4 regions of the Methylomusa anaerophila genome follow, and region 4 is predicted to be linked to each of the others. Evidence: riboswitches for the same ligand, from Rfam matches in the RefSeq annotation. Region 4 holds a riboswitch; each other region holds the start of a gene.
What was found. Region 4 has a riboswitch for cyclic di-GMP ahead of MAMMFC1_RS15490 (sigma-70 RNA polymerase sigma factor region 4 domain-containing protein). Riboswitches for the same ligand answer to the same signal wherever they lie in the genome.
Positions count from the first base shown of each region.

Region 1: another riboswitch for cyclic di-GMP. It lies ahead of MAMMFC1_RS02600 (RraA family protein); the one in region 4 lies ahead of MAMMFC1_RS15490 (sigma-70 RNA polymerase sigma factor region 4 domain-containing protein).
Region 2: another riboswitch for cyclic di-GMP. It lies ahead of MAMMFC1_RS06955 (methyl-accepting chemotaxis protein); the one in region 4 lies ahead of MAMMFC1_RS15490 (sigma-70 RNA polymerase sigma factor region 4 domain-containing protein).
Region 3: another riboswitch for cyclic di-GMP. It lies ahead of MAMMFC1_RS07130 (calcium-binding protein); the one in region 4 lies ahead of MAMMFC1_RS15490 (sigma-70 RNA polymerase sigma factor region 4 domain-containing protein).

Region 1 is NZ_AP018449.1:583,113-587,303, reverse strand. It holds gene MAMMFC1_RS02605 (M48 family metalloprotease) at 533-1,609, shown strand; cyclic di-GMP riboswitch class I at 1,791-1,874, shown strand; gene MAMMFC1_RS02600 (RraA family protein) at 1,996-2,982, shown strand; cyclic di-GMP riboswitch class I at 3,149-3,236, shown strand; gene MAMMFC1_RS21255 (hypothetical protein) at 3,217-3,390, shown strand; gene MAMMFC1_RS02595 (RraA family protein) at 3,421-4,077, shown strand; gene MAMMFC1_RS02590 (DUF441 domain-containing protein) at 4,118-4,191, shown strand, end outside.
Region 2 is NZ_AP018449.1:1,582,912-1,587,102, forward strand. It holds gene MAMMFC1_RS06945 (alpha-amylase family glycosyl hydrolase) at 1-452, shown strand, start outside; gene MAMMFC1_RS06950 (DHA2 family efflux MFS transporter permease subunit) at 449-2,053, shown strand; gene MAMMFC1_RS21385 (hypothetical protein) at 2,093-2,230, shown strand; cyclic di-GMP riboswitch class I at 2,351-2,438, shown strand; gene MAMMFC1_RS06955 (methyl-accepting chemotaxis protein) at 2,597-4,191, shown strand, end outside.
Region 3 is NZ_AP018449.1:1,627,296-1,631,486, reverse strand. It holds gene MAMMFC1_RS07130 (calcium-binding protein) at 1-1,732, opposite strand, end outside; cyclic di-GMP riboswitch class II at 1,866-1,949, opposite strand; gene ald (alanine dehydrogenase) at 2,453-3,568, opposite strand; gene alr (alanine racemase) at 3,826-4,191, opposite strand, start outside.
Region 4 is NZ_AP018449.1:3,410,858-3,415,048, forward strand. It holds gene MAMMFC1_RS15465 (helix-turn-helix domain-containing protein) at 127-456, shown strand; gene MAMMFC1_RS15470 (helix-turn-helix domain-containing protein) at 524-871, opposite strand; gene MAMMFC1_RS15475 (hypothetical protein) at 1,031-1,240, shown strand; gene MAMMFC1_RS15480 (hypothetical protein) at 1,509-1,775, shown strand; gene MAMMFC1_RS22725 (AbrB/MazE/SpoVT family DNA-binding domain-containing protein) at 1,848-2,090, shown strand; cyclic di-GMP riboswitch class I at 2,460-2,553, shown strand; gene MAMMFC1_RS15490 (sigma-70 RNA polymerase sigma factor region 4 domain-containing protein) at 2,938-3,393, shown strand; gene MAMMFC1_RS15495 (hypothetical protein) at 3,508-3,744, shown strand; gene MAMMFC1_RS21570 (hypothetical protein) at 3,752-3,910, shown strand; gene MAMMFC1_RS15500 (resolvase) at 3,939-4,191, shown strand, end outside.

The sequences.
Region 1 (4,191 bases), 2.0 Mb from region 4:
AAAAGCATGTACTCTATAGTTAGAGTTTTTCTTATATGTTTATGCTTATTAGTCCATTAGTCACAGAGATTCTAGAGAAGCAAACACTTCTCTATTTACATAGATTGTCCCCTCATTATAAACACTTTATCTCTGCCCTGTAACTTGTGTTGCCGGGCATCCTTTTTTATTGTCTGCTTTCGGCTGAAGGATTTATGCCGTGATTTTATCTTGAAATTTTTATTACAGGAAGGGGCGGAAAAACCGATGATTAGACATATGTTCTATGGTGTTGGGATACTGGCAATTTTGGCGGTGATCTCAGTGGGATTCTTTTTACATACCTATTTTATGTTACAATATATGTAATACAATAATTACAATTATTTATAAAATTTTGTTAAAATCATTAATCATAACGATCTGTCCATGGGAAACCGGGATTCCGTTGCTTTGTGGTAAAGAAGGAATATAGTGGCCATTTATAGAATATTAGAACTAATAGGCAGGGAATGGGAGTGTCCTAGACGTTAATACACCTGGAGGTGGAGAGGTGCAAAACCAGCTAGGGAAAAAAATATTGGTTATTTTCCTGATTGGTTTCATCCTGATGGTGCCGGTATTTGCCGGTAGCACCAGAGGGGCAGCGGCAGCTACCTTTACCCAAGAATTATTATATGGCGCTGTGGCTTTTTCGTATATTAGCTGGCAATTGAATGACCTTAATGATAAACGCCAAGCCGATATGCTTAAACAGACCCAAAGTAAAACCGGAGTTTATAAAGATGAACAAGCAAATGGGTATGTACATAATATAGCCGACCGGTTAATGTCCAACGGACTGATTAAGGACCATTATGAAGTATACATAACCCCTGCTAAAGAGTTCAACGCTTTTTGTACACTGGGACGGGTAATTGCCGTTAACAAAGGCACGGTTGATTTACTGGATGAAGATGAACTTGCGTCTGTGCTTGGGCATGAAATGAGTCACGGGGAACATAAAGACCCTGTTGAGGGCACAAAAAAGATACTAGGACTCAGCCTGGTGGTGGATTTATATACGCAGAACAACCCGAATCGGACCAGCGAAGTTCTTGGTGTTGTTGCAGGGAACTACGTCGCTAATGAGGTAATTACGATGAAAGAGGAGTGGAACGCAGATAATTCAGGGTTTAACAATGCTGTTGCCGCCGGCTTCAACCCAGGCGGCCCAGCTGCATCTATGGTCAAGCTTCGCGCCCAGGCTGGCGAGTTATGGCATGAAGGACTAAGTAAAGTTATTAATCCGAATAATCACCCGAAGACATCGGATCGCATTAATAATTTTGCAAAACGCCTTACGGATTATAGTAAAGGGCACATTACGGTTAAAAACGACCAGACGGTTCAAATTGACAACCAAGATGTTGTAACGCCAGTTAAGACCAATAGATATTTGGCTGAAGAGAGAGCATACTTAATAGCCGGTAATCTCGCCAAGTTATATCACAATAATTCTCTAAACACCGCCTATGTCGGCGATGATGGTGCGGTTTATATCGATGGGCAGCTGATTATGACTCCTGTCGATAATGATGTCGCGGGCTATGAACTGGCCGACAGAATCAATGCCATTACCGGCAAATGAATCAGTGTACAAAAAAAGTAATCAGGCAATTTTGCCTGCTTACTTTTTTTGATACGAGCAATTCGCTGTTTGTGTTAACTGTAAATTAAATTATTGTTAAATTACTTGAATTAAATTAAAAAAGTGTTACAGTGGAATTGCGGTTGACAAATTAAATCATTATACTTCAAATTATGACAATTTTATATAGTGGCAAACTTATCGAAAGATAAGGACGCAAAGCTATGGGTCTAAAGGAAAAGCCTATGATCGCCAGGTTGCCGTTTGGTATTACGGCCAAACGCCTCATAAACCAGCTGTGGGGCTGGTTTTATTTCGTTGAGAGACTTAGAAAGAATTGTTTTTGTGTAACTGGGTAATAACTGATTTGAATGGAGTGGTTAATTATGGCAAGAATAGGATTGCGTATTTTCTCGCAGATAAATCGACCGCCAAAAGCTTTAATTGACAGTTTTGCAGGAATACCGGCGGCCTATATAGCAGACAACCTGAACCATACGTCGTGCATGGATGCCAAAATTCGCCCAGTCAACGACATTCCCTTACTTGGACCGGCTTTTACCGTTAAGTTACGCCCAGGCGATAATCTTATGCTTCACAAGGCGCTTGATATTGCCCAGCCTGGCGATATTGTGGTAGTTGATGCCCAAGGTGACCTGACTAACTCGGTTATGGGAGAATTGATGGTTTTGTGGGCCAAGCAAAGAGGTATCGGGGGTTTCATTATTGACGGTGCTATTCGTGATATAGGAGCACTGAAAAAAACGGATATGCCTATCTATGCGGCAGGAGTCACCCCGGCCGGGCCTTATAAAGATGCACCCGGCGAAATTAATGTTCCCGTCGATTGTGGGGGAGTACTTGTTCATCCCGGCGATATCTTGGTCGGGGATGAAGACGGCATTGTCGTCATTAACCCATGTCATGCCCCAAATTTGTTAGAAAAGTCCTTAGCTAAATCCTGTGCCGAGAGAAAAGCAAAGGGAGACATAGCCAGCATGGCCTGGGACCGCACGTGGCTTGATCAAGCTCTTAAAGAACGGGGCGTTATAATTGAAAATCGAAATTTTCCCCGAACTAATGTTCATGCGCCGGTGAAAATCATAGTGAATGAAACAGATCATCATATTGATGCCCTCGCGATTAATATCAGTATGGATGGAATATTGCTGCAAGCTGAGCAGCAATTGGAGCCCGATTTATCAATCCGGCTGTGTTTGCCCGAGGAGTTAGGAAACATTGATGTCGCAGCAAAAGTCACCTGGCAACAAGGCAATAACATTGGCTGCAGGTTTGTGGACCTGTCTGAGGATAATACGCGGGCCATATTTGATCTTGTTTTATATTTACATTTGCAGCGAAATCCAGGCTAAGCCTGTTCCCGTACAGGTTCCTCGGAGTCCTGTTAAGTCATACGAACTATGTCGAATAAAAATGATAATTGTAGAATTTAGTATTGCAAATTCAGATTATTATGTTATAATATATTATATTATATTATATTATATTATGTTATAATAACATTAATTTTGTTGACAATTTTAAAGTGGGCAAACTTATCGAAAGGTAAGGACGCAAAGCCGTGGGTCTAAAGGGAAAAAATACCTATGATTGCCAGGCTGCCGTTTGGTGTTAACGGCCAAACGCCTCATAAACCAGCTATGGGGCTGGTTTTATTTGTTTTTGTGTTAATTATACCGGGGCAAGGATATAAACTAGCACATGAATTACCTTCGCTAAAAAACATAAAGGGTGAGGCTAATCAAATGTTAAAAAAATAGATAGATTAATTAAAGGGAAGGAGTTTTGAAATGCAGTGGAAAGTATTACAAAAAAAAATACTGGACTACATTCAGGCTAACGAGATGAGTACAACGGAAGTGGCCGATGCCATGTATAAAACCGGAGAGTTAGATCCCAAACTGCAGGTTTTATTGCCTGGAAGCAGAGTAGTCGGCGTCATCCACTATATTCCTGCCTTTAACGGTTCGAATTACCATGTACATAATTATGCCCGCAATACGCCAAAAGACAGTGTAGTGTGTATTGATGCGCTTAATTGCGACGGGAAAGCAATTTTTGGTGACCTTGTAGCCAAATATTTATTTTCGTATCATCAAGTCCGAGGAATCGTCGTCAGAGGGTTGATTCGCGATGTTCAGCAACTAATCAAAGAAAAATATCCCATTTGGTCTTATGGCCGGTCGCCAATCGGTTGTATCAATGCAGATACCGGCTTCGACGAGGATTATTATATAAAACGCAGGCAGGAATTGGACGGCGGAATTGTTGTTGCCGATGACAGTGGTGTTGTCGTAATCAAAAAAGACCAAATTACCGAACAACTACTGGAACGACTTGATTTTATTGGACAACAAGAAGTTATTTGGTCCGATTGCATTAACCGGTTAAGATGGGATACATTCGATACTATTTGTCTAAAAAAATATGCTAAAGTAAAGTGCTGACGAAACGGAAAACCGAAAACCATGGGTAGGATGTGAATAAATGAATTGGGACAACATTCCTCTATTAATAATTTTAGCATTATCTATGATCGGCAATAATCATACAGTATCTGT
Region 2 (4,191 bases), 1.8 Mb from region 4:
CCTTGTTGTTTACCATGCCGGGAATACCTTCCGTTTATTACGGCAGCGAATGGGGCATTGCCGGTAAAAAGGGCGATGGCTCGGATGAAGATTTGCGGCCGGCGCTTGATTTGACTGTTGTCAGTAAAAACAGCCCCAATAAGGATTTAGCGAAAGCAATCAGACGGTTTGCCCAAATAAGAAAAGAGCATAAAGCTTTGCGGGAAGGGAATTACCGGCAGCTCCTGGTACGCAGCCGGCAATATGCCTTTTTCCGGCAAACCCGGGACGAAGCGATTGTGGTAATCGTAAATTCGTCCTCCCAGAGCGCGGCAGTAGACTTGGAAATTCCGGTTGACGGTTCAATGCTTTTGGATTTAGTAAATAATGGGGCAAAATTTCCTATTCGTAACCGCAAAGCCTATATTCCTCTATCGCCCTACTGGACCAGAATTTTGGAGGTGAGGCGGTGAACATCCCCCGCTTGGCGCTGCCGGATGCGACATACCGGTGGTGGGCGCTGGCAGTAACGATTATCGGCAATTTCATGAGCATGCTGGACACTAGTATCGTCAATATCGCCATCCCCAAGCTGATGGCGGTCTTTGCGGTGGAAGCGAAAAATGCTCAGTGGATTTTGACCGCCTACATGCTGACCCTAGGGATGATGCAGCCAGTCAGCGGCTATTTCTGCGACAGGTTCGGCACGAGGCGGATGTACCTGTTCAGCCTGACCGTGTTTACTGGCGGCTCGGCATTGTGCGGTATGGCCTGGAGCAACGACAGCATGGTCCTTTTCCGCGTCATCCAAGCTATCGGCGGCGGCCTCGTTTATCCTGTGACCATGACAATCGTTTATCATAATTTTCCGTGCGAGGAGCGCTATCAGGCTATGAGCATCTGGGGCCTGTCGGCAATGGTTGCGCCGGCAATCGGTCCGGCTTTGAGCGGCTATCTCGTCGAGTACTGGGACTGGCGAGTGATTTTTGCCATCAATGTCCCGGTAGGTTTTATAGGTTATCTGCTGGCCGCGTTGATCCTGCGGGAAAGCGTATTGAACCGCAACGGCAAGTTTGACGCCGGCGGCTTTATCACGTCGTCCCTGGGGCTGCTGTGCCTGCTGCTGGCGCTCAACAAGGGGGCGGAAGAAGGCTGGACGTCGCCCTATATTATTGCTCTATTATATGTTTCCTTTGCCAGTCTGGCGTTATTTGTCGCTATTGAGCTTAAGTCTGAGAACCCGCTTCTTGACTTGACAGTGTTTACGAAATGGAATTTTACCTGCAGTTCCTGCGTTTTGTTCATCGGGACTGCCGGCCTGTACGGCGGTCTTTTCCTGGTGCCGCTGTTTATGGAGAATATCCGCGGCTATACGGCGATGCAGACCGGCGTCTTGCTGTTGCCGGCGGCCTTGGTTTCCGGCCTGATGATGCCCGTAGCAATCAGGATCGCCCGCAGAGTCGGCCCCAAACCGGTGGTAATTGCCGGTATAGTCATCCTGGGAATGGCTTCCCTGCCTTTTGTACACCTAAATATGGATACCGGCTACTACACCATACTTTTCGTCATGATGTTGAGGGGAGCGGGGCTGGGATTATTTCTGATGACCGCCACCACACTGGGGATGAACGCCCTTCCTCTGGCTAAAATGAGCCGGGCGACAGCGATGAAAAGCATGATCCGCCAAATTGCCGGATCATTCGGTATCGCCTTATTATCGACAGTGATCCAGCATCGTCAGGCATATCATCTGGCCCACATCGCGGAATACATGAATGCCGCCTCCTTGCCCATGAAGCAAACACTAGCGAATTGCCAAGACCTGTTTTTTAAGGTGGGGGGATCGCCCGGTGCGGCAAAACACATGCTGACCTACAGCGACAGCCTGTACGCCCGGGCTGGCTTCGCCCCGGGAATCATCCAGGCCAAGGCTTTGGCTCTGCTTAGTTCCGCCGTACAAAAGCAGGCGGCAATCTTCGCCTTTAATGACGCTTTTGCCGTTTTGGCGTTGATTTGTTTTTGCGGTATAATTCCCGCATGGTTGCTGCGAAGTCGGCAAAAAAGCAAAAATTAGTTGCAAACAATCGGCGCGCTGTCAGCACGTCAATACGAGTTGAAACAAATCAGATTAATTGCTTCTGCTTCCCTGGGAAGCGGTGCAATCCCTACCATTACTACCATCACTACCATCGCCGGAAACATTGAGTGGATCAGCGAAGTACGAGGCGAGCGGATAGAAGAACTTTGTTAAAAACCGTTATAGTATGTTAAGTTTCCGGGAAACTCATTGACGAGTTTACAGTAAGAGGCTTATACTAAGTTTAGACGACAATATAATCCAATAATCGACATTGATATGGCGTTCCTATATCATATTTTATGGCAAACTCGTTGAAAAACGAGGACGCAAAGCCGTGGGTCTAAGGGCGGGTGCTTCCTATGACTGCCTGGTTGCTCTTGTGAAAATTATTACAAGATGCTTAACCGGGTTTTTTATTGTCCTTATTTATTTATGGATATCTCGTACTGCCAAAAATTCAGTCACAGATATCTTGAAAAATAACTGCTGCCGGCTTAGCAAAGTCAACAAATTTACTGGACGGGAGATGGTTGGTCTATGAAAATCACTAGCATGAAAACGAGGTTGCTCATCATCTTATTGCCCTTTTTTATTCTATCTTTTGGAGCATTGGTCGGGATTAGCTACTATCTTTCTCTGCAGGCTCTAAGTCAGAGCGTTGATGAAACGGCGGCAGCGATGGGGTCGGATTATGCTTCCCGTATTTCCGGGCAGGTTTACAGTGCCAAAGTTCAGCTGGAATCGTTTGCCGGCATCAAAAGAATATACAATCCTTCTGACAGGCAGGCACTAAAGGAAGCTTTGTCTGAATGCGTTTCACGGCTTGATATTCTAGAGAATATAACTTATATAGCACCAGACGGCATAGCGCTGAGACCTGACGGCAGCACGGTAAATCTTGGAGATCGGGAATATTTCAAACAAGTAATCACAACAAAAAAACCGGCTGTTTCAGATGCTCTGATGAACAGGACAACCGGAAAAGCAGGAATAAATGTTGCTGTTCCGGTTCTTTATGAGGGGAAATTAACCGGTGTACTGACCGGTTCCATTTCGATAGAAAAGATGCATAACCTGGTCAAAGAAGCAAAATTTAAAGAAACCGGCTATGCTTTAGTACTGGATTCCAATGGCGTTGTCATCGTTCATCCGCGCTTTCCCGAGATGCAGGGTAAGCTCAATTTCAGCCAAAAGGAGATCAACCCTGAATTAAAGCTACAACGATCCGAACTTGACGACCGTCTGGTAAAGCTGGTTCAAGAAGCTGCTTCAGGTAAGACTGTGCGCGGCAAATATCAATTTGTTGACGGCATCGATAGAATCGGGACCATTGTCTCTATCAATCTGTTAGGCGGCCAGCGCTGGTTTATGATGGTAACAGCTCCGGAAGCCGAAGCAATCCATGAATTAAGCGCATTAAAACAGTCCCTGCTTGGGGGTGCATTCGTGTGTATTTTGCTGGCTGGCGTCTTCATTTTCATTATAAGCAAACGTATCGCGACTCCTATCACGTTGATTCGAAACGAATGCATGCAGTTGGCACAAGGTGATCTGCGGGAACGACCACTCAATATTTCTTCCTACGATGAGATCGGGCAATTAACTAGAGATTTCAAAGAAATGCGAAACAACTTGTATACACTTGTTTCAAAAGTATTGTCCCAATCCGAACAGTTGGCAGCATCCAGTGAAGAGTTAACCGCAAGCGCCCATCAATCCGCAGATGCGTCCAGTCAGATCGCCAGTTCCGTTGCCGAAATCGCCAGCGGGTCGGAGCAACAGGTAGCAGCCACCGGCCAGGTTGTAAAAGTGGCACAAGAACTGTCGGCAAGAACCGGGCAAATTTCCCTTGCTGCGCAAGAAGTGTCTTCGATTGCCCTTTCTACAGTACAATCGGCGGAACAAGGCCGTCAGGCAGTAGACCGGACTGAGGAACAAATGAATGGAATCGGTAAAGAATCGATTGCCCTTGAATCTGCCATTGTAGATTTAAGCAAAGGCTCTAGAGAAATCAGTGAAATTGTCACCTTGATTTCCACTATTTCCAATCAGACCAACTTGCTTGCCCTTAATGCCGCTATTGAAGCGGCACGAGCAGGTGAGGCGGGCCGTGGATTTGCGGTTGTGGCTGA
Region 3 (4,191 bases), 1.8 Mb from region 4:
CGCTGTTGCCAATAAGAACGTTATCCAATGCATTGCCATCGCCATTAATCGTCCCCGTGCCGGTCAATGTCAAGTTCTCTACATTAGCTCCCAGGGTATAGGTGATAGACGACTGCACCATATCGGTTCCTTCGTTGGCATTTTCACTGACGATATCACCTGCGTCATCCACGGTATAGGTATCATCGCCCAAGCCGCCCGTCATGGTGTCCGCGCCGGCCCCGCCATCCAGGACGTTGCTGCCGCTGTTGCCAATAAGAACGTTATCCAGTTCGTTGCCGCCGCCATTAATCGCCTCCGTGCCGGTAAGCGTCAGGTTTTCAATGTTGCCGTTCAGAGTATAGGAGACCGATGACTGCACCGTGTCCGTTCCTTCATTGAAGGTTTCGTTAACAATATCCCCCACATTATCCACTATGTAGGTGTCATCGCCTAAGCCGCCGGTCATGGTGTCCGCGCCGCTCCCGCCGTCCAGAATGTTGCTGCCACTGTTACCGGTAAGGACGTTGTTCAGAGCGTTACCTGTGCCATTAATCGCCTCTGTGCCAGTCAGGGCCAGATTTTCTACGCTGGCTCCTAAACCATAGGTAATGGATGACTGTACCATATCAGTTCCTTCGTTGTCATTCTCGCTAACAATGTCACCAATGTTATCCACCATGTAGATGTCGTTGCCTAAACCGCCGGCCATGGTATCCGCACCGGCCCTGCCGTCCAGGATATTGCTGCCGCTGTTGCCGGTTAGAACGTTGTCCAGTGTGTTGCCGCCGCCATTGATTGCTCCTGTGCCGGTCAATGTCAGGTTTTCTACATTGGCTCCCAAGGTATAAGTAACGGACGACTGTGCCGTGTCGGTCCCTTCGTTGATGTTTTCTGCCACAACATCCCCAACACTGTTTACAATATAGGTATCATCGCCTAAGCCCCCAGCCATCATATCTGCACCGGCATCACCGTCCAGGATGTTACTGCCGCTGTTCCCAATAATAATATTGTTCAATGAGTTTCCAGTGCCATTGATATTAGCTGTGCCTGTTAGCAGCAGGTTCTCTAAGTTGGCTCCCAGGTTATAGGTAAGGGATGATTGCACTGTGTCAATTCCTTCGCCGACATTTTCCGTTACCACATCTCCGGCATCATCTATGACGTAGGTGTCATTACCCAAGCTGCCCGCCATGGTATCAGCGCCCAGACCGCCGTCAAGCATATTGTCGTCACTATTGCCTGCAATGAAATTATCCAGTTCGTTGCCTGTACCATTGATTGCGCCGGCACCGGTTAAGACCAGATTTTCCACATTTGTTCCCAAGCTATAGCTGATGTTTGATTGAACAGTGTCAATACCTTCGGCGATGCTCTCGCTGACTACATCACCCACGTTGTCAACTATGTACGTATCATTGCCCTGGCCGCCGGACATGGTATCAGCGCCGTCCCTGCCGTCAAGAGTATTATCGCCGCTGTTGCCTGTTAAGACATTATCCAGTTCGTTGCCTGTACCGTCAATGTTGCCCGTGCCGGTAAGCGTCAAGTCCTCAACATTTGCGTCCAGGGCATAGGTAATGCTCGCTTCAACGGTGTCGTTGCCTTCGTCAGGATTTTCCACCACCACATCCCCGGCATCGTCTACTATGTAGGTATCGTCGCCCATGCTCCCGGCCATGGTGTAAGAACTCCCGCTGCCGTTCAGCGTATCATTACCAGTTCCGCCATTCAAGGTATTGTCACTCATTGTTCATCCCTCCACTTAATTTGGTTAAAAGTACCTTTCTTAACAAAGCGTCGAAGCGTTAAATAAGGCTGTTCTGCGCCGTCCTAGCCATTTCTTATATAACAAAAAATGGCCGTTAGCAAACGGCCATACATACAATATCGGCCGGTTACACTGCCAGCTCCCGGCAGCCCAAGTGTCCATATACAGGCTGACGTTCATCGCTTCCGTTATTGGTAATCATTGAATTGTTTTACCTTCGAGCCAGATTCTTCGGAACCTTATTGCCAGTCGCTGAAACGAAGGGTCTCACAGTTTGTGTTATACTCGCCTCCCCCGGAAATTTATGTCTAATTTTAGCGTAATATGTAATTTTATTGATGTATATGGCTATTTTTCCAATTATTACTATTGTCTCATATTACTAAAGTTATAATCCTTTTGTCCATATTGTTATGTATACTTGATGTTATTTTTATTTGAAATTTGTTTGAATTTGTCTAAAATTGCTTAATCAGTATAATTTTTGTATGGCTTATCCTGCTAACAATAGAATTTTTAACTGTAAGGAAATTGTCAAGCATAGTACATTAGATATATTTTGTTGAGAATTGCGTTATATTAAATATCCTTAAAAAAACAAAACATCCAACCCATATATGGGTTGGATGTTTTGTTTTTTTCTCAATATCAGAATTTACTTCTCGCGGTATTGATCCAGATAATTTATTTGTTGAATCCTTATCCCAAAATCTCAGCAACCGGGGTATAAGGCAGGTTGTGGGCTTCAGCAACCCCGGGGAAAGTAACTTTGCCTTCAAAAACATTGAGACCTTTCGCCAGACCGGAATCGGCCCTGAGAGCTTCTTTCCAGCCTTTGCTGGCGATTTGGAGAGCGTATTCGATGGTTGCGTTGGTAAGAGCCAGGGTGGAAGTTCGGGCAACTGCGCCAGGCATATTGGCGACAGAGTAGTGTACAACACCGTATTTGACATAGGTGGGATCACTGTGAGTGGTAGCCCGGTCGATGGTTTCAATCGAGCCGCCCTGGTCAATGGCTACGTCGACGATAACCGAGCCGGGTTCCATGGTTTTAACCATTTCTTCGCTAACCAGTTTGGGAGCTTTGGCGCCTGGCAGCAGAACAGCGCCGATAAGCAGGTCGGCCTGTTTAACCCAATCGGCAATATTGTAGCTGTTGGACATAATAGTGGTGACGCGCCCGCCAAAGATGTCGTCGAGATATGCCAGCCGTTCGCTGGACTTGTCGATAATAGCTACCCGGGCCCCCATGCCTATCGCCATTTTAGCCGCGTGGGTGCCTACCACGCCGCCGCCGATGATGACAACCTGAGCCGATTCAACGCCGGGAACGCCGCCCAGCAGTATGCCTTTGCCACTGAAGGTTTTTTCCAGCCAGTGAGCACCTACTTGTACCGCCATGCGGCCGGCAACTTCGCTCATGGGAATTAGCAGCGGCAGGCTATGGTTACGCTCAATGGTTTCATAAGCAATACCGATTACTTTTTTGGCTAGCAGGGCTTTGGTAAGAGCAGGCTCGGGTGCCAAGTGGAGATAGGTGAATAGAATTTGGCCCCCATGAAAAAGATCATATTCGGGAGCAAGAGGCTCTTTTACCTTCATGATCATTTCGGCTTTGTCAAAGAGCTCTTTTTTATCAGTGACGATTTCAGCGCCGGCCTTTATATAACTTTCATCAGAGAAACCGCTGCCAATACCCGCGCTGTGCTCAAACAGCACCCGCTGCCCGGCTTTAACCAGGGTTGCGGTACCGGCCGGGGTTAAAGCCACCCGGTTTTCATTATTTTTGATCTCTTTTGCCACACCAATAATCATTATCTAATACCTCCTAATTTTTGTATCGCAGCAATGCTAAATGTTAATTTCCGATTTTAATTTTATTTTAATTTTATATTATTTGCAATTATCATGCCAAGTCGTAAAAGCTTATATTCCCGGTTCCGTTTTAGACTTGGCAGTCTGCTAGTACCGCGAGTTACAATTTCAGGTATTATAAACGGAAACTAAACTTTCCAATCCCGGAATGAAGAGGGCACCAAAGGGAAACTTATGTTTCCCTTTGGCGCCTGCCATTACCGCTGTATATAAAGCCGGGGCACTCTTTTACCAACCATACAAACAAGCTCATAGCTAATCGTGCCTATTTTGGCGGCCACCTCGGCGGCGGTTAATTGCGGACTGCCAAACAAAATAGCCGTATCCCCCGGCAAGGCCGCCGGAATTTCCGAGACGTCAACCATACACTGATCCATGCAGATTGTGCCCACAAGGGGCGCTCGCCGTCCGCGAACCAGAACACTTGTCTTGCCTGAGAGAAGCCGGGTCCAGCCGTCGGCATAACCGATAGGCAGGGTTGCGATCCGGCGGTTATCAGGGGTTGAATAGGTTCGGCCATAACTGATACTTGTCCCGGCAGGCACAGATTTCACCTGTACCAG
Region 4 (4,191 bases):
TCACTAATGTAACGCCGTTGGCGTTATACTAACTCACATGGAAACTGTTGGATTTAGTGTCCGCATAATATACTGTTACTTATAGTGTTAATGTAACGCAAATAGAGTTATTCGGAGGTAAGTGCTATGAAAGATAAGGCTATCGGCAAGAGGATTCAACAATATAGAGAAGCAAAAGGATATACACAGGAATCATTTGCAGAAATTGTTAAGCTGACTCCTAATTATTTATCAGCTATTGAGCGCGGTGTAAAAACTCCAAGTGTGGACACTTTAATTGATATCATAAATGGCCTGGATGTATCAGCGGATGAAATATTAATGGATGTGATCAATGCGGGCTATAAAATCAAAGCATCAAAGTTATCCGAAGCAATCAGCAATCTGCCGCAGGATGAACAGCGAAGAATTCTTTCTGTTGTAGAAGCACTCATCAAAGAGGCAACGTCGCGATAACTATTTTCAGAATGATGCACAGAACTTGATACAGCCACAGAAAAATAAGCCTAACAGTTTTTAGCTGCTAGGCTTTATGCTTCATTAGCTGAAACATCGTATCAATAACATTTAATATCAGCTTTTGATCATCAAGGCTTAAGGTATTAAGTTTGTTTATTATCAGGGACATTGTGGTACTGTCCGTTTCCATGTTAGATGGCTGTATGTATTTAAACAGATCCTCGAAAGTTAATCCCAGCGCCTTGATAATTTTATCCAAACTGATTAAAGAAGGATTCCTTTCTCCTCTTTCTAACCTGCCCAGATGAGAAGGGTCTATGCCTGCTTTATCTGCAAGTTCCTCCTGACTCAGCCCTTTTTCAGATCTCAAAATTCTTATTCTGTCACCTACAATTTTTGAAATATCATTCATTCTATCACCACCTATTATATAGAAACTTATATGGTGGCGGTGATAATGGCAAGGGTATATTAGTCATATTTATTTATATTGTGACTAATATACCTTGACACAAACACGAAATTTGTCTATACTTGGAAATGTGTATTTTTTCCAAAGGAGGAAGATTAGGTGATGTGGATTTCAAACAATCCAAGAGACAACCTGATAGCCTTGGCTGTCTTAACTGGCATACTTGCCATAACAGGTATAGTGCATTTAATAAAAAAACATAGAGAAAAACAGGAAATAGAGAGGTTCAGACAAAGACAGTGCAAACAGGGTGAAAATATCTCCAAAAGGGATATTATTCATTTAAATAAAAGTGGCAAGGAGCGATAAGTGTGAGCTTTATATTTGACTACTACAATGAACATGGAGAAATGCCTAGTCCCGCGTATTTTCTCGTACTGCTTGCAATAATGGTTATACTGCTTGTCGGAATAACCATTTATAACCATAGACAAGATAAAAAATAAAGACCAGATAATAATTTACTATTTTTCATAATGTATCCAGGCTTCGACACATATCGACGTATTCTATGTGTTACACTAATACTGATAGAGTTACATTAACCCTATTAGAATTAGTAACAGGAGTGATGTAGATGTATAAAAAACTTAGGATGAAGATGTTGGCTGTCAGGATTGAATGGCATTGGGGCTTTATTATGAGAGGCAGAAAAAAAGGAAATCATCTGCTTGAGAAAGGGCCGCCGTATACTTCTGACAAGATACTGAGGCTGAGCAAACGAGTGGATCGTCATTGCAACAGCATTTCAAGGTTGACTAATAAATATATTGAACTAGCAAAAAACGATCAAATTCTTCCATGCTTTAATATGAAAGGCGAAGCTTTATGTAGGCATAATTAACAAAAATTTCGTAGGGCATATCATTCCTACCAAGAAAAATGAGTAATCAAAATTAATTAAGGAGTTACGATTATGCTAGCGGTTACGAAAAGAAAAGTTGACGAACTTGGCAGAATTGTTCTGCCGATTGAGTTAAGGACGAATCTCAGCATTGAATCCGGTGATTCACTTGACATATGTACTGATGAGCGCGGTAATATAATTTTACACAAGTCAATAGACCGCTGTGTTTTTTGCAGAGCGACATCTAGTCTTACCCTTGTTATGGATAAATGTGTTTGCTTAAGCTGCAAAAACACCATAAACAATACCTAATTCTAATTATTTAATACTTCAGTAACCGGGTGCGAAAAACGCATCCGGTTATTTTTTTGGAAATATGTCCATTGGCTAATCCCAAGACAATAAAACTATTATATCAATAGCAGTAAAGATAGCAGCTGGGGGATGAAATAAATTCGCCTGCGGCTAAACTTACCTTGCAATGGCAGTGTCTAGGTTGACATATTCTATAAATTAAATTTTTATGAACAATAAATATCGACCATATTTTACAAAATTTACTATTACATATATTGTAAAATTAATATAGCGGCCAGAATTTCGTTGTAATCGCTATTTTATTGTTGCTTTTAAAAGAAAGGAGATAATTTTTTAAGTCTGAAATTTACAAAAAAACAAATAAAGCGATAAGGGCAAACCTGTTAAAAGACAGCGACGCAAAGCCAAGGGTCTAAGGTACTGCTGACAGCAGCACTATGATTGCCTGGTTACCGAACTGATTACAACTATACTATAACCCTGCCCTTTTAGGCAGGGTTATAATTTTTGCGCAATTCATAGCTTCAATGACTATGAATAGGGCTTTTATGCCGGCATGTCTTTTATATTTGCCCATTGTGAAAGGGGTACAAAATGGGAATTTCAAAAAGGACATTGCTAAGAGGCCCGAAATAAAGAAATTTTTCACGGCAATTTCAACACTAAATACATTAATCAGTTAACAAGTGATTGGGACATTGAATGGCCCGTAATTTGCTATTGGCATTTTGCGGGCTTTTTCTGTTTTTTAAATAAAGCATTAGTCTCTATAAGATGCCGTTCCCCTCCGCTTGTTCTTCATTTCCGGATTTCAAAAATCACGAAATGGAGGACAAGCCTTATGGAAGAAGGCAAGAAACGAACTAATTATAGGAAGCTATACCCTGGCGTAAAAGAAGAAATCTATGAGGTGCTGGAGCGATCTGATCGGAAAATCAAGTACAGTAGATATGATCTGAAAACGGAAAGATGCAACATTGATTATGAAAAAGCAACGGTTACATACATTCCAAGCCGCGAAGATTCCCTCGATAGGCTTGAAGAACAGAATTACCAGTTTTCAGATCAAAGCGAAGGCGTGGAAGATCGCGCAATCAAAGACACTCTGATTGCTGATATGAAGTCTTGCATAAAGCATCTTTCAAAGGAAGATCAAGCTTTAATTACCTATATCTTTTTCAATGGGGGAACCCAGCAAGGCTATGGGGAATTGATTGGCATTACGCAACGTGGCGTTGGCAAGCGCCAGGAAAAAATCCTTGAAAAGCTCAGAAAAATGATGGGCATAGATATTTAAAAAAAATTCAAAATTTTAGTTCTGAACCCTCTCACTCAACGGCCAAATAAGTGAGGGGGTTTTTTCTATCCCTCTTTCGCTCCTTGAAAATTTCATATCCGACAGCATAAATACATGATCTGTCCGGCCGTGATGAGCGGCAGCGACATTGACGGGAGCGCCAAGACTACCTGCGGATGGGTGACAGACATCCGTCGAACCGATGGCATCGAAGGCGACGAGCGGCAAGGCCCGGTTATAAAACAGTCTGTGGTAGACTGTTTCGCCATGAAACGGACAGTGACAATGCTACTTCCGCCCAGCCACAGACATCGCAATGGGGGCGGCTCGGTGAGAACCACGGAGAGGTGAAATCCCTATGAGGCTTGCTGACCACAAGCCGTTTATGCTGCCGCCCTGGCTTCGGGTAGTAGTGTCAAATAGAAGCAGCCAAATGAAGAACAAGAGATCGTTTGATCTTAGAAACTACGCGGCAGGATTTTTATTGCTCTTTTCCCATCCTGCCGCGTCCTTGTAAGATTAAACACCAACAAGGAGGTAATGTTATGAGCAACAAATCACTGAATGAATTGCTGGAAAAAGACCTGGTCGTCGGCTATGTCTATGGTTATGACGGAACGCGTCAGGTCTTTTATTTCGAGAACTCCCCTGCAAACATTGCAAATTTTATCATGCTCCATAGCGAAAACACAGATAAAATCGTTCTGACGGATCAGTTGGACAGGTTAATCCTGAACACCTTTGGGGAATTCATCAACAGCTGTCCCGATCAGGCATTCCTGGAGGAAGTCAAGAAAG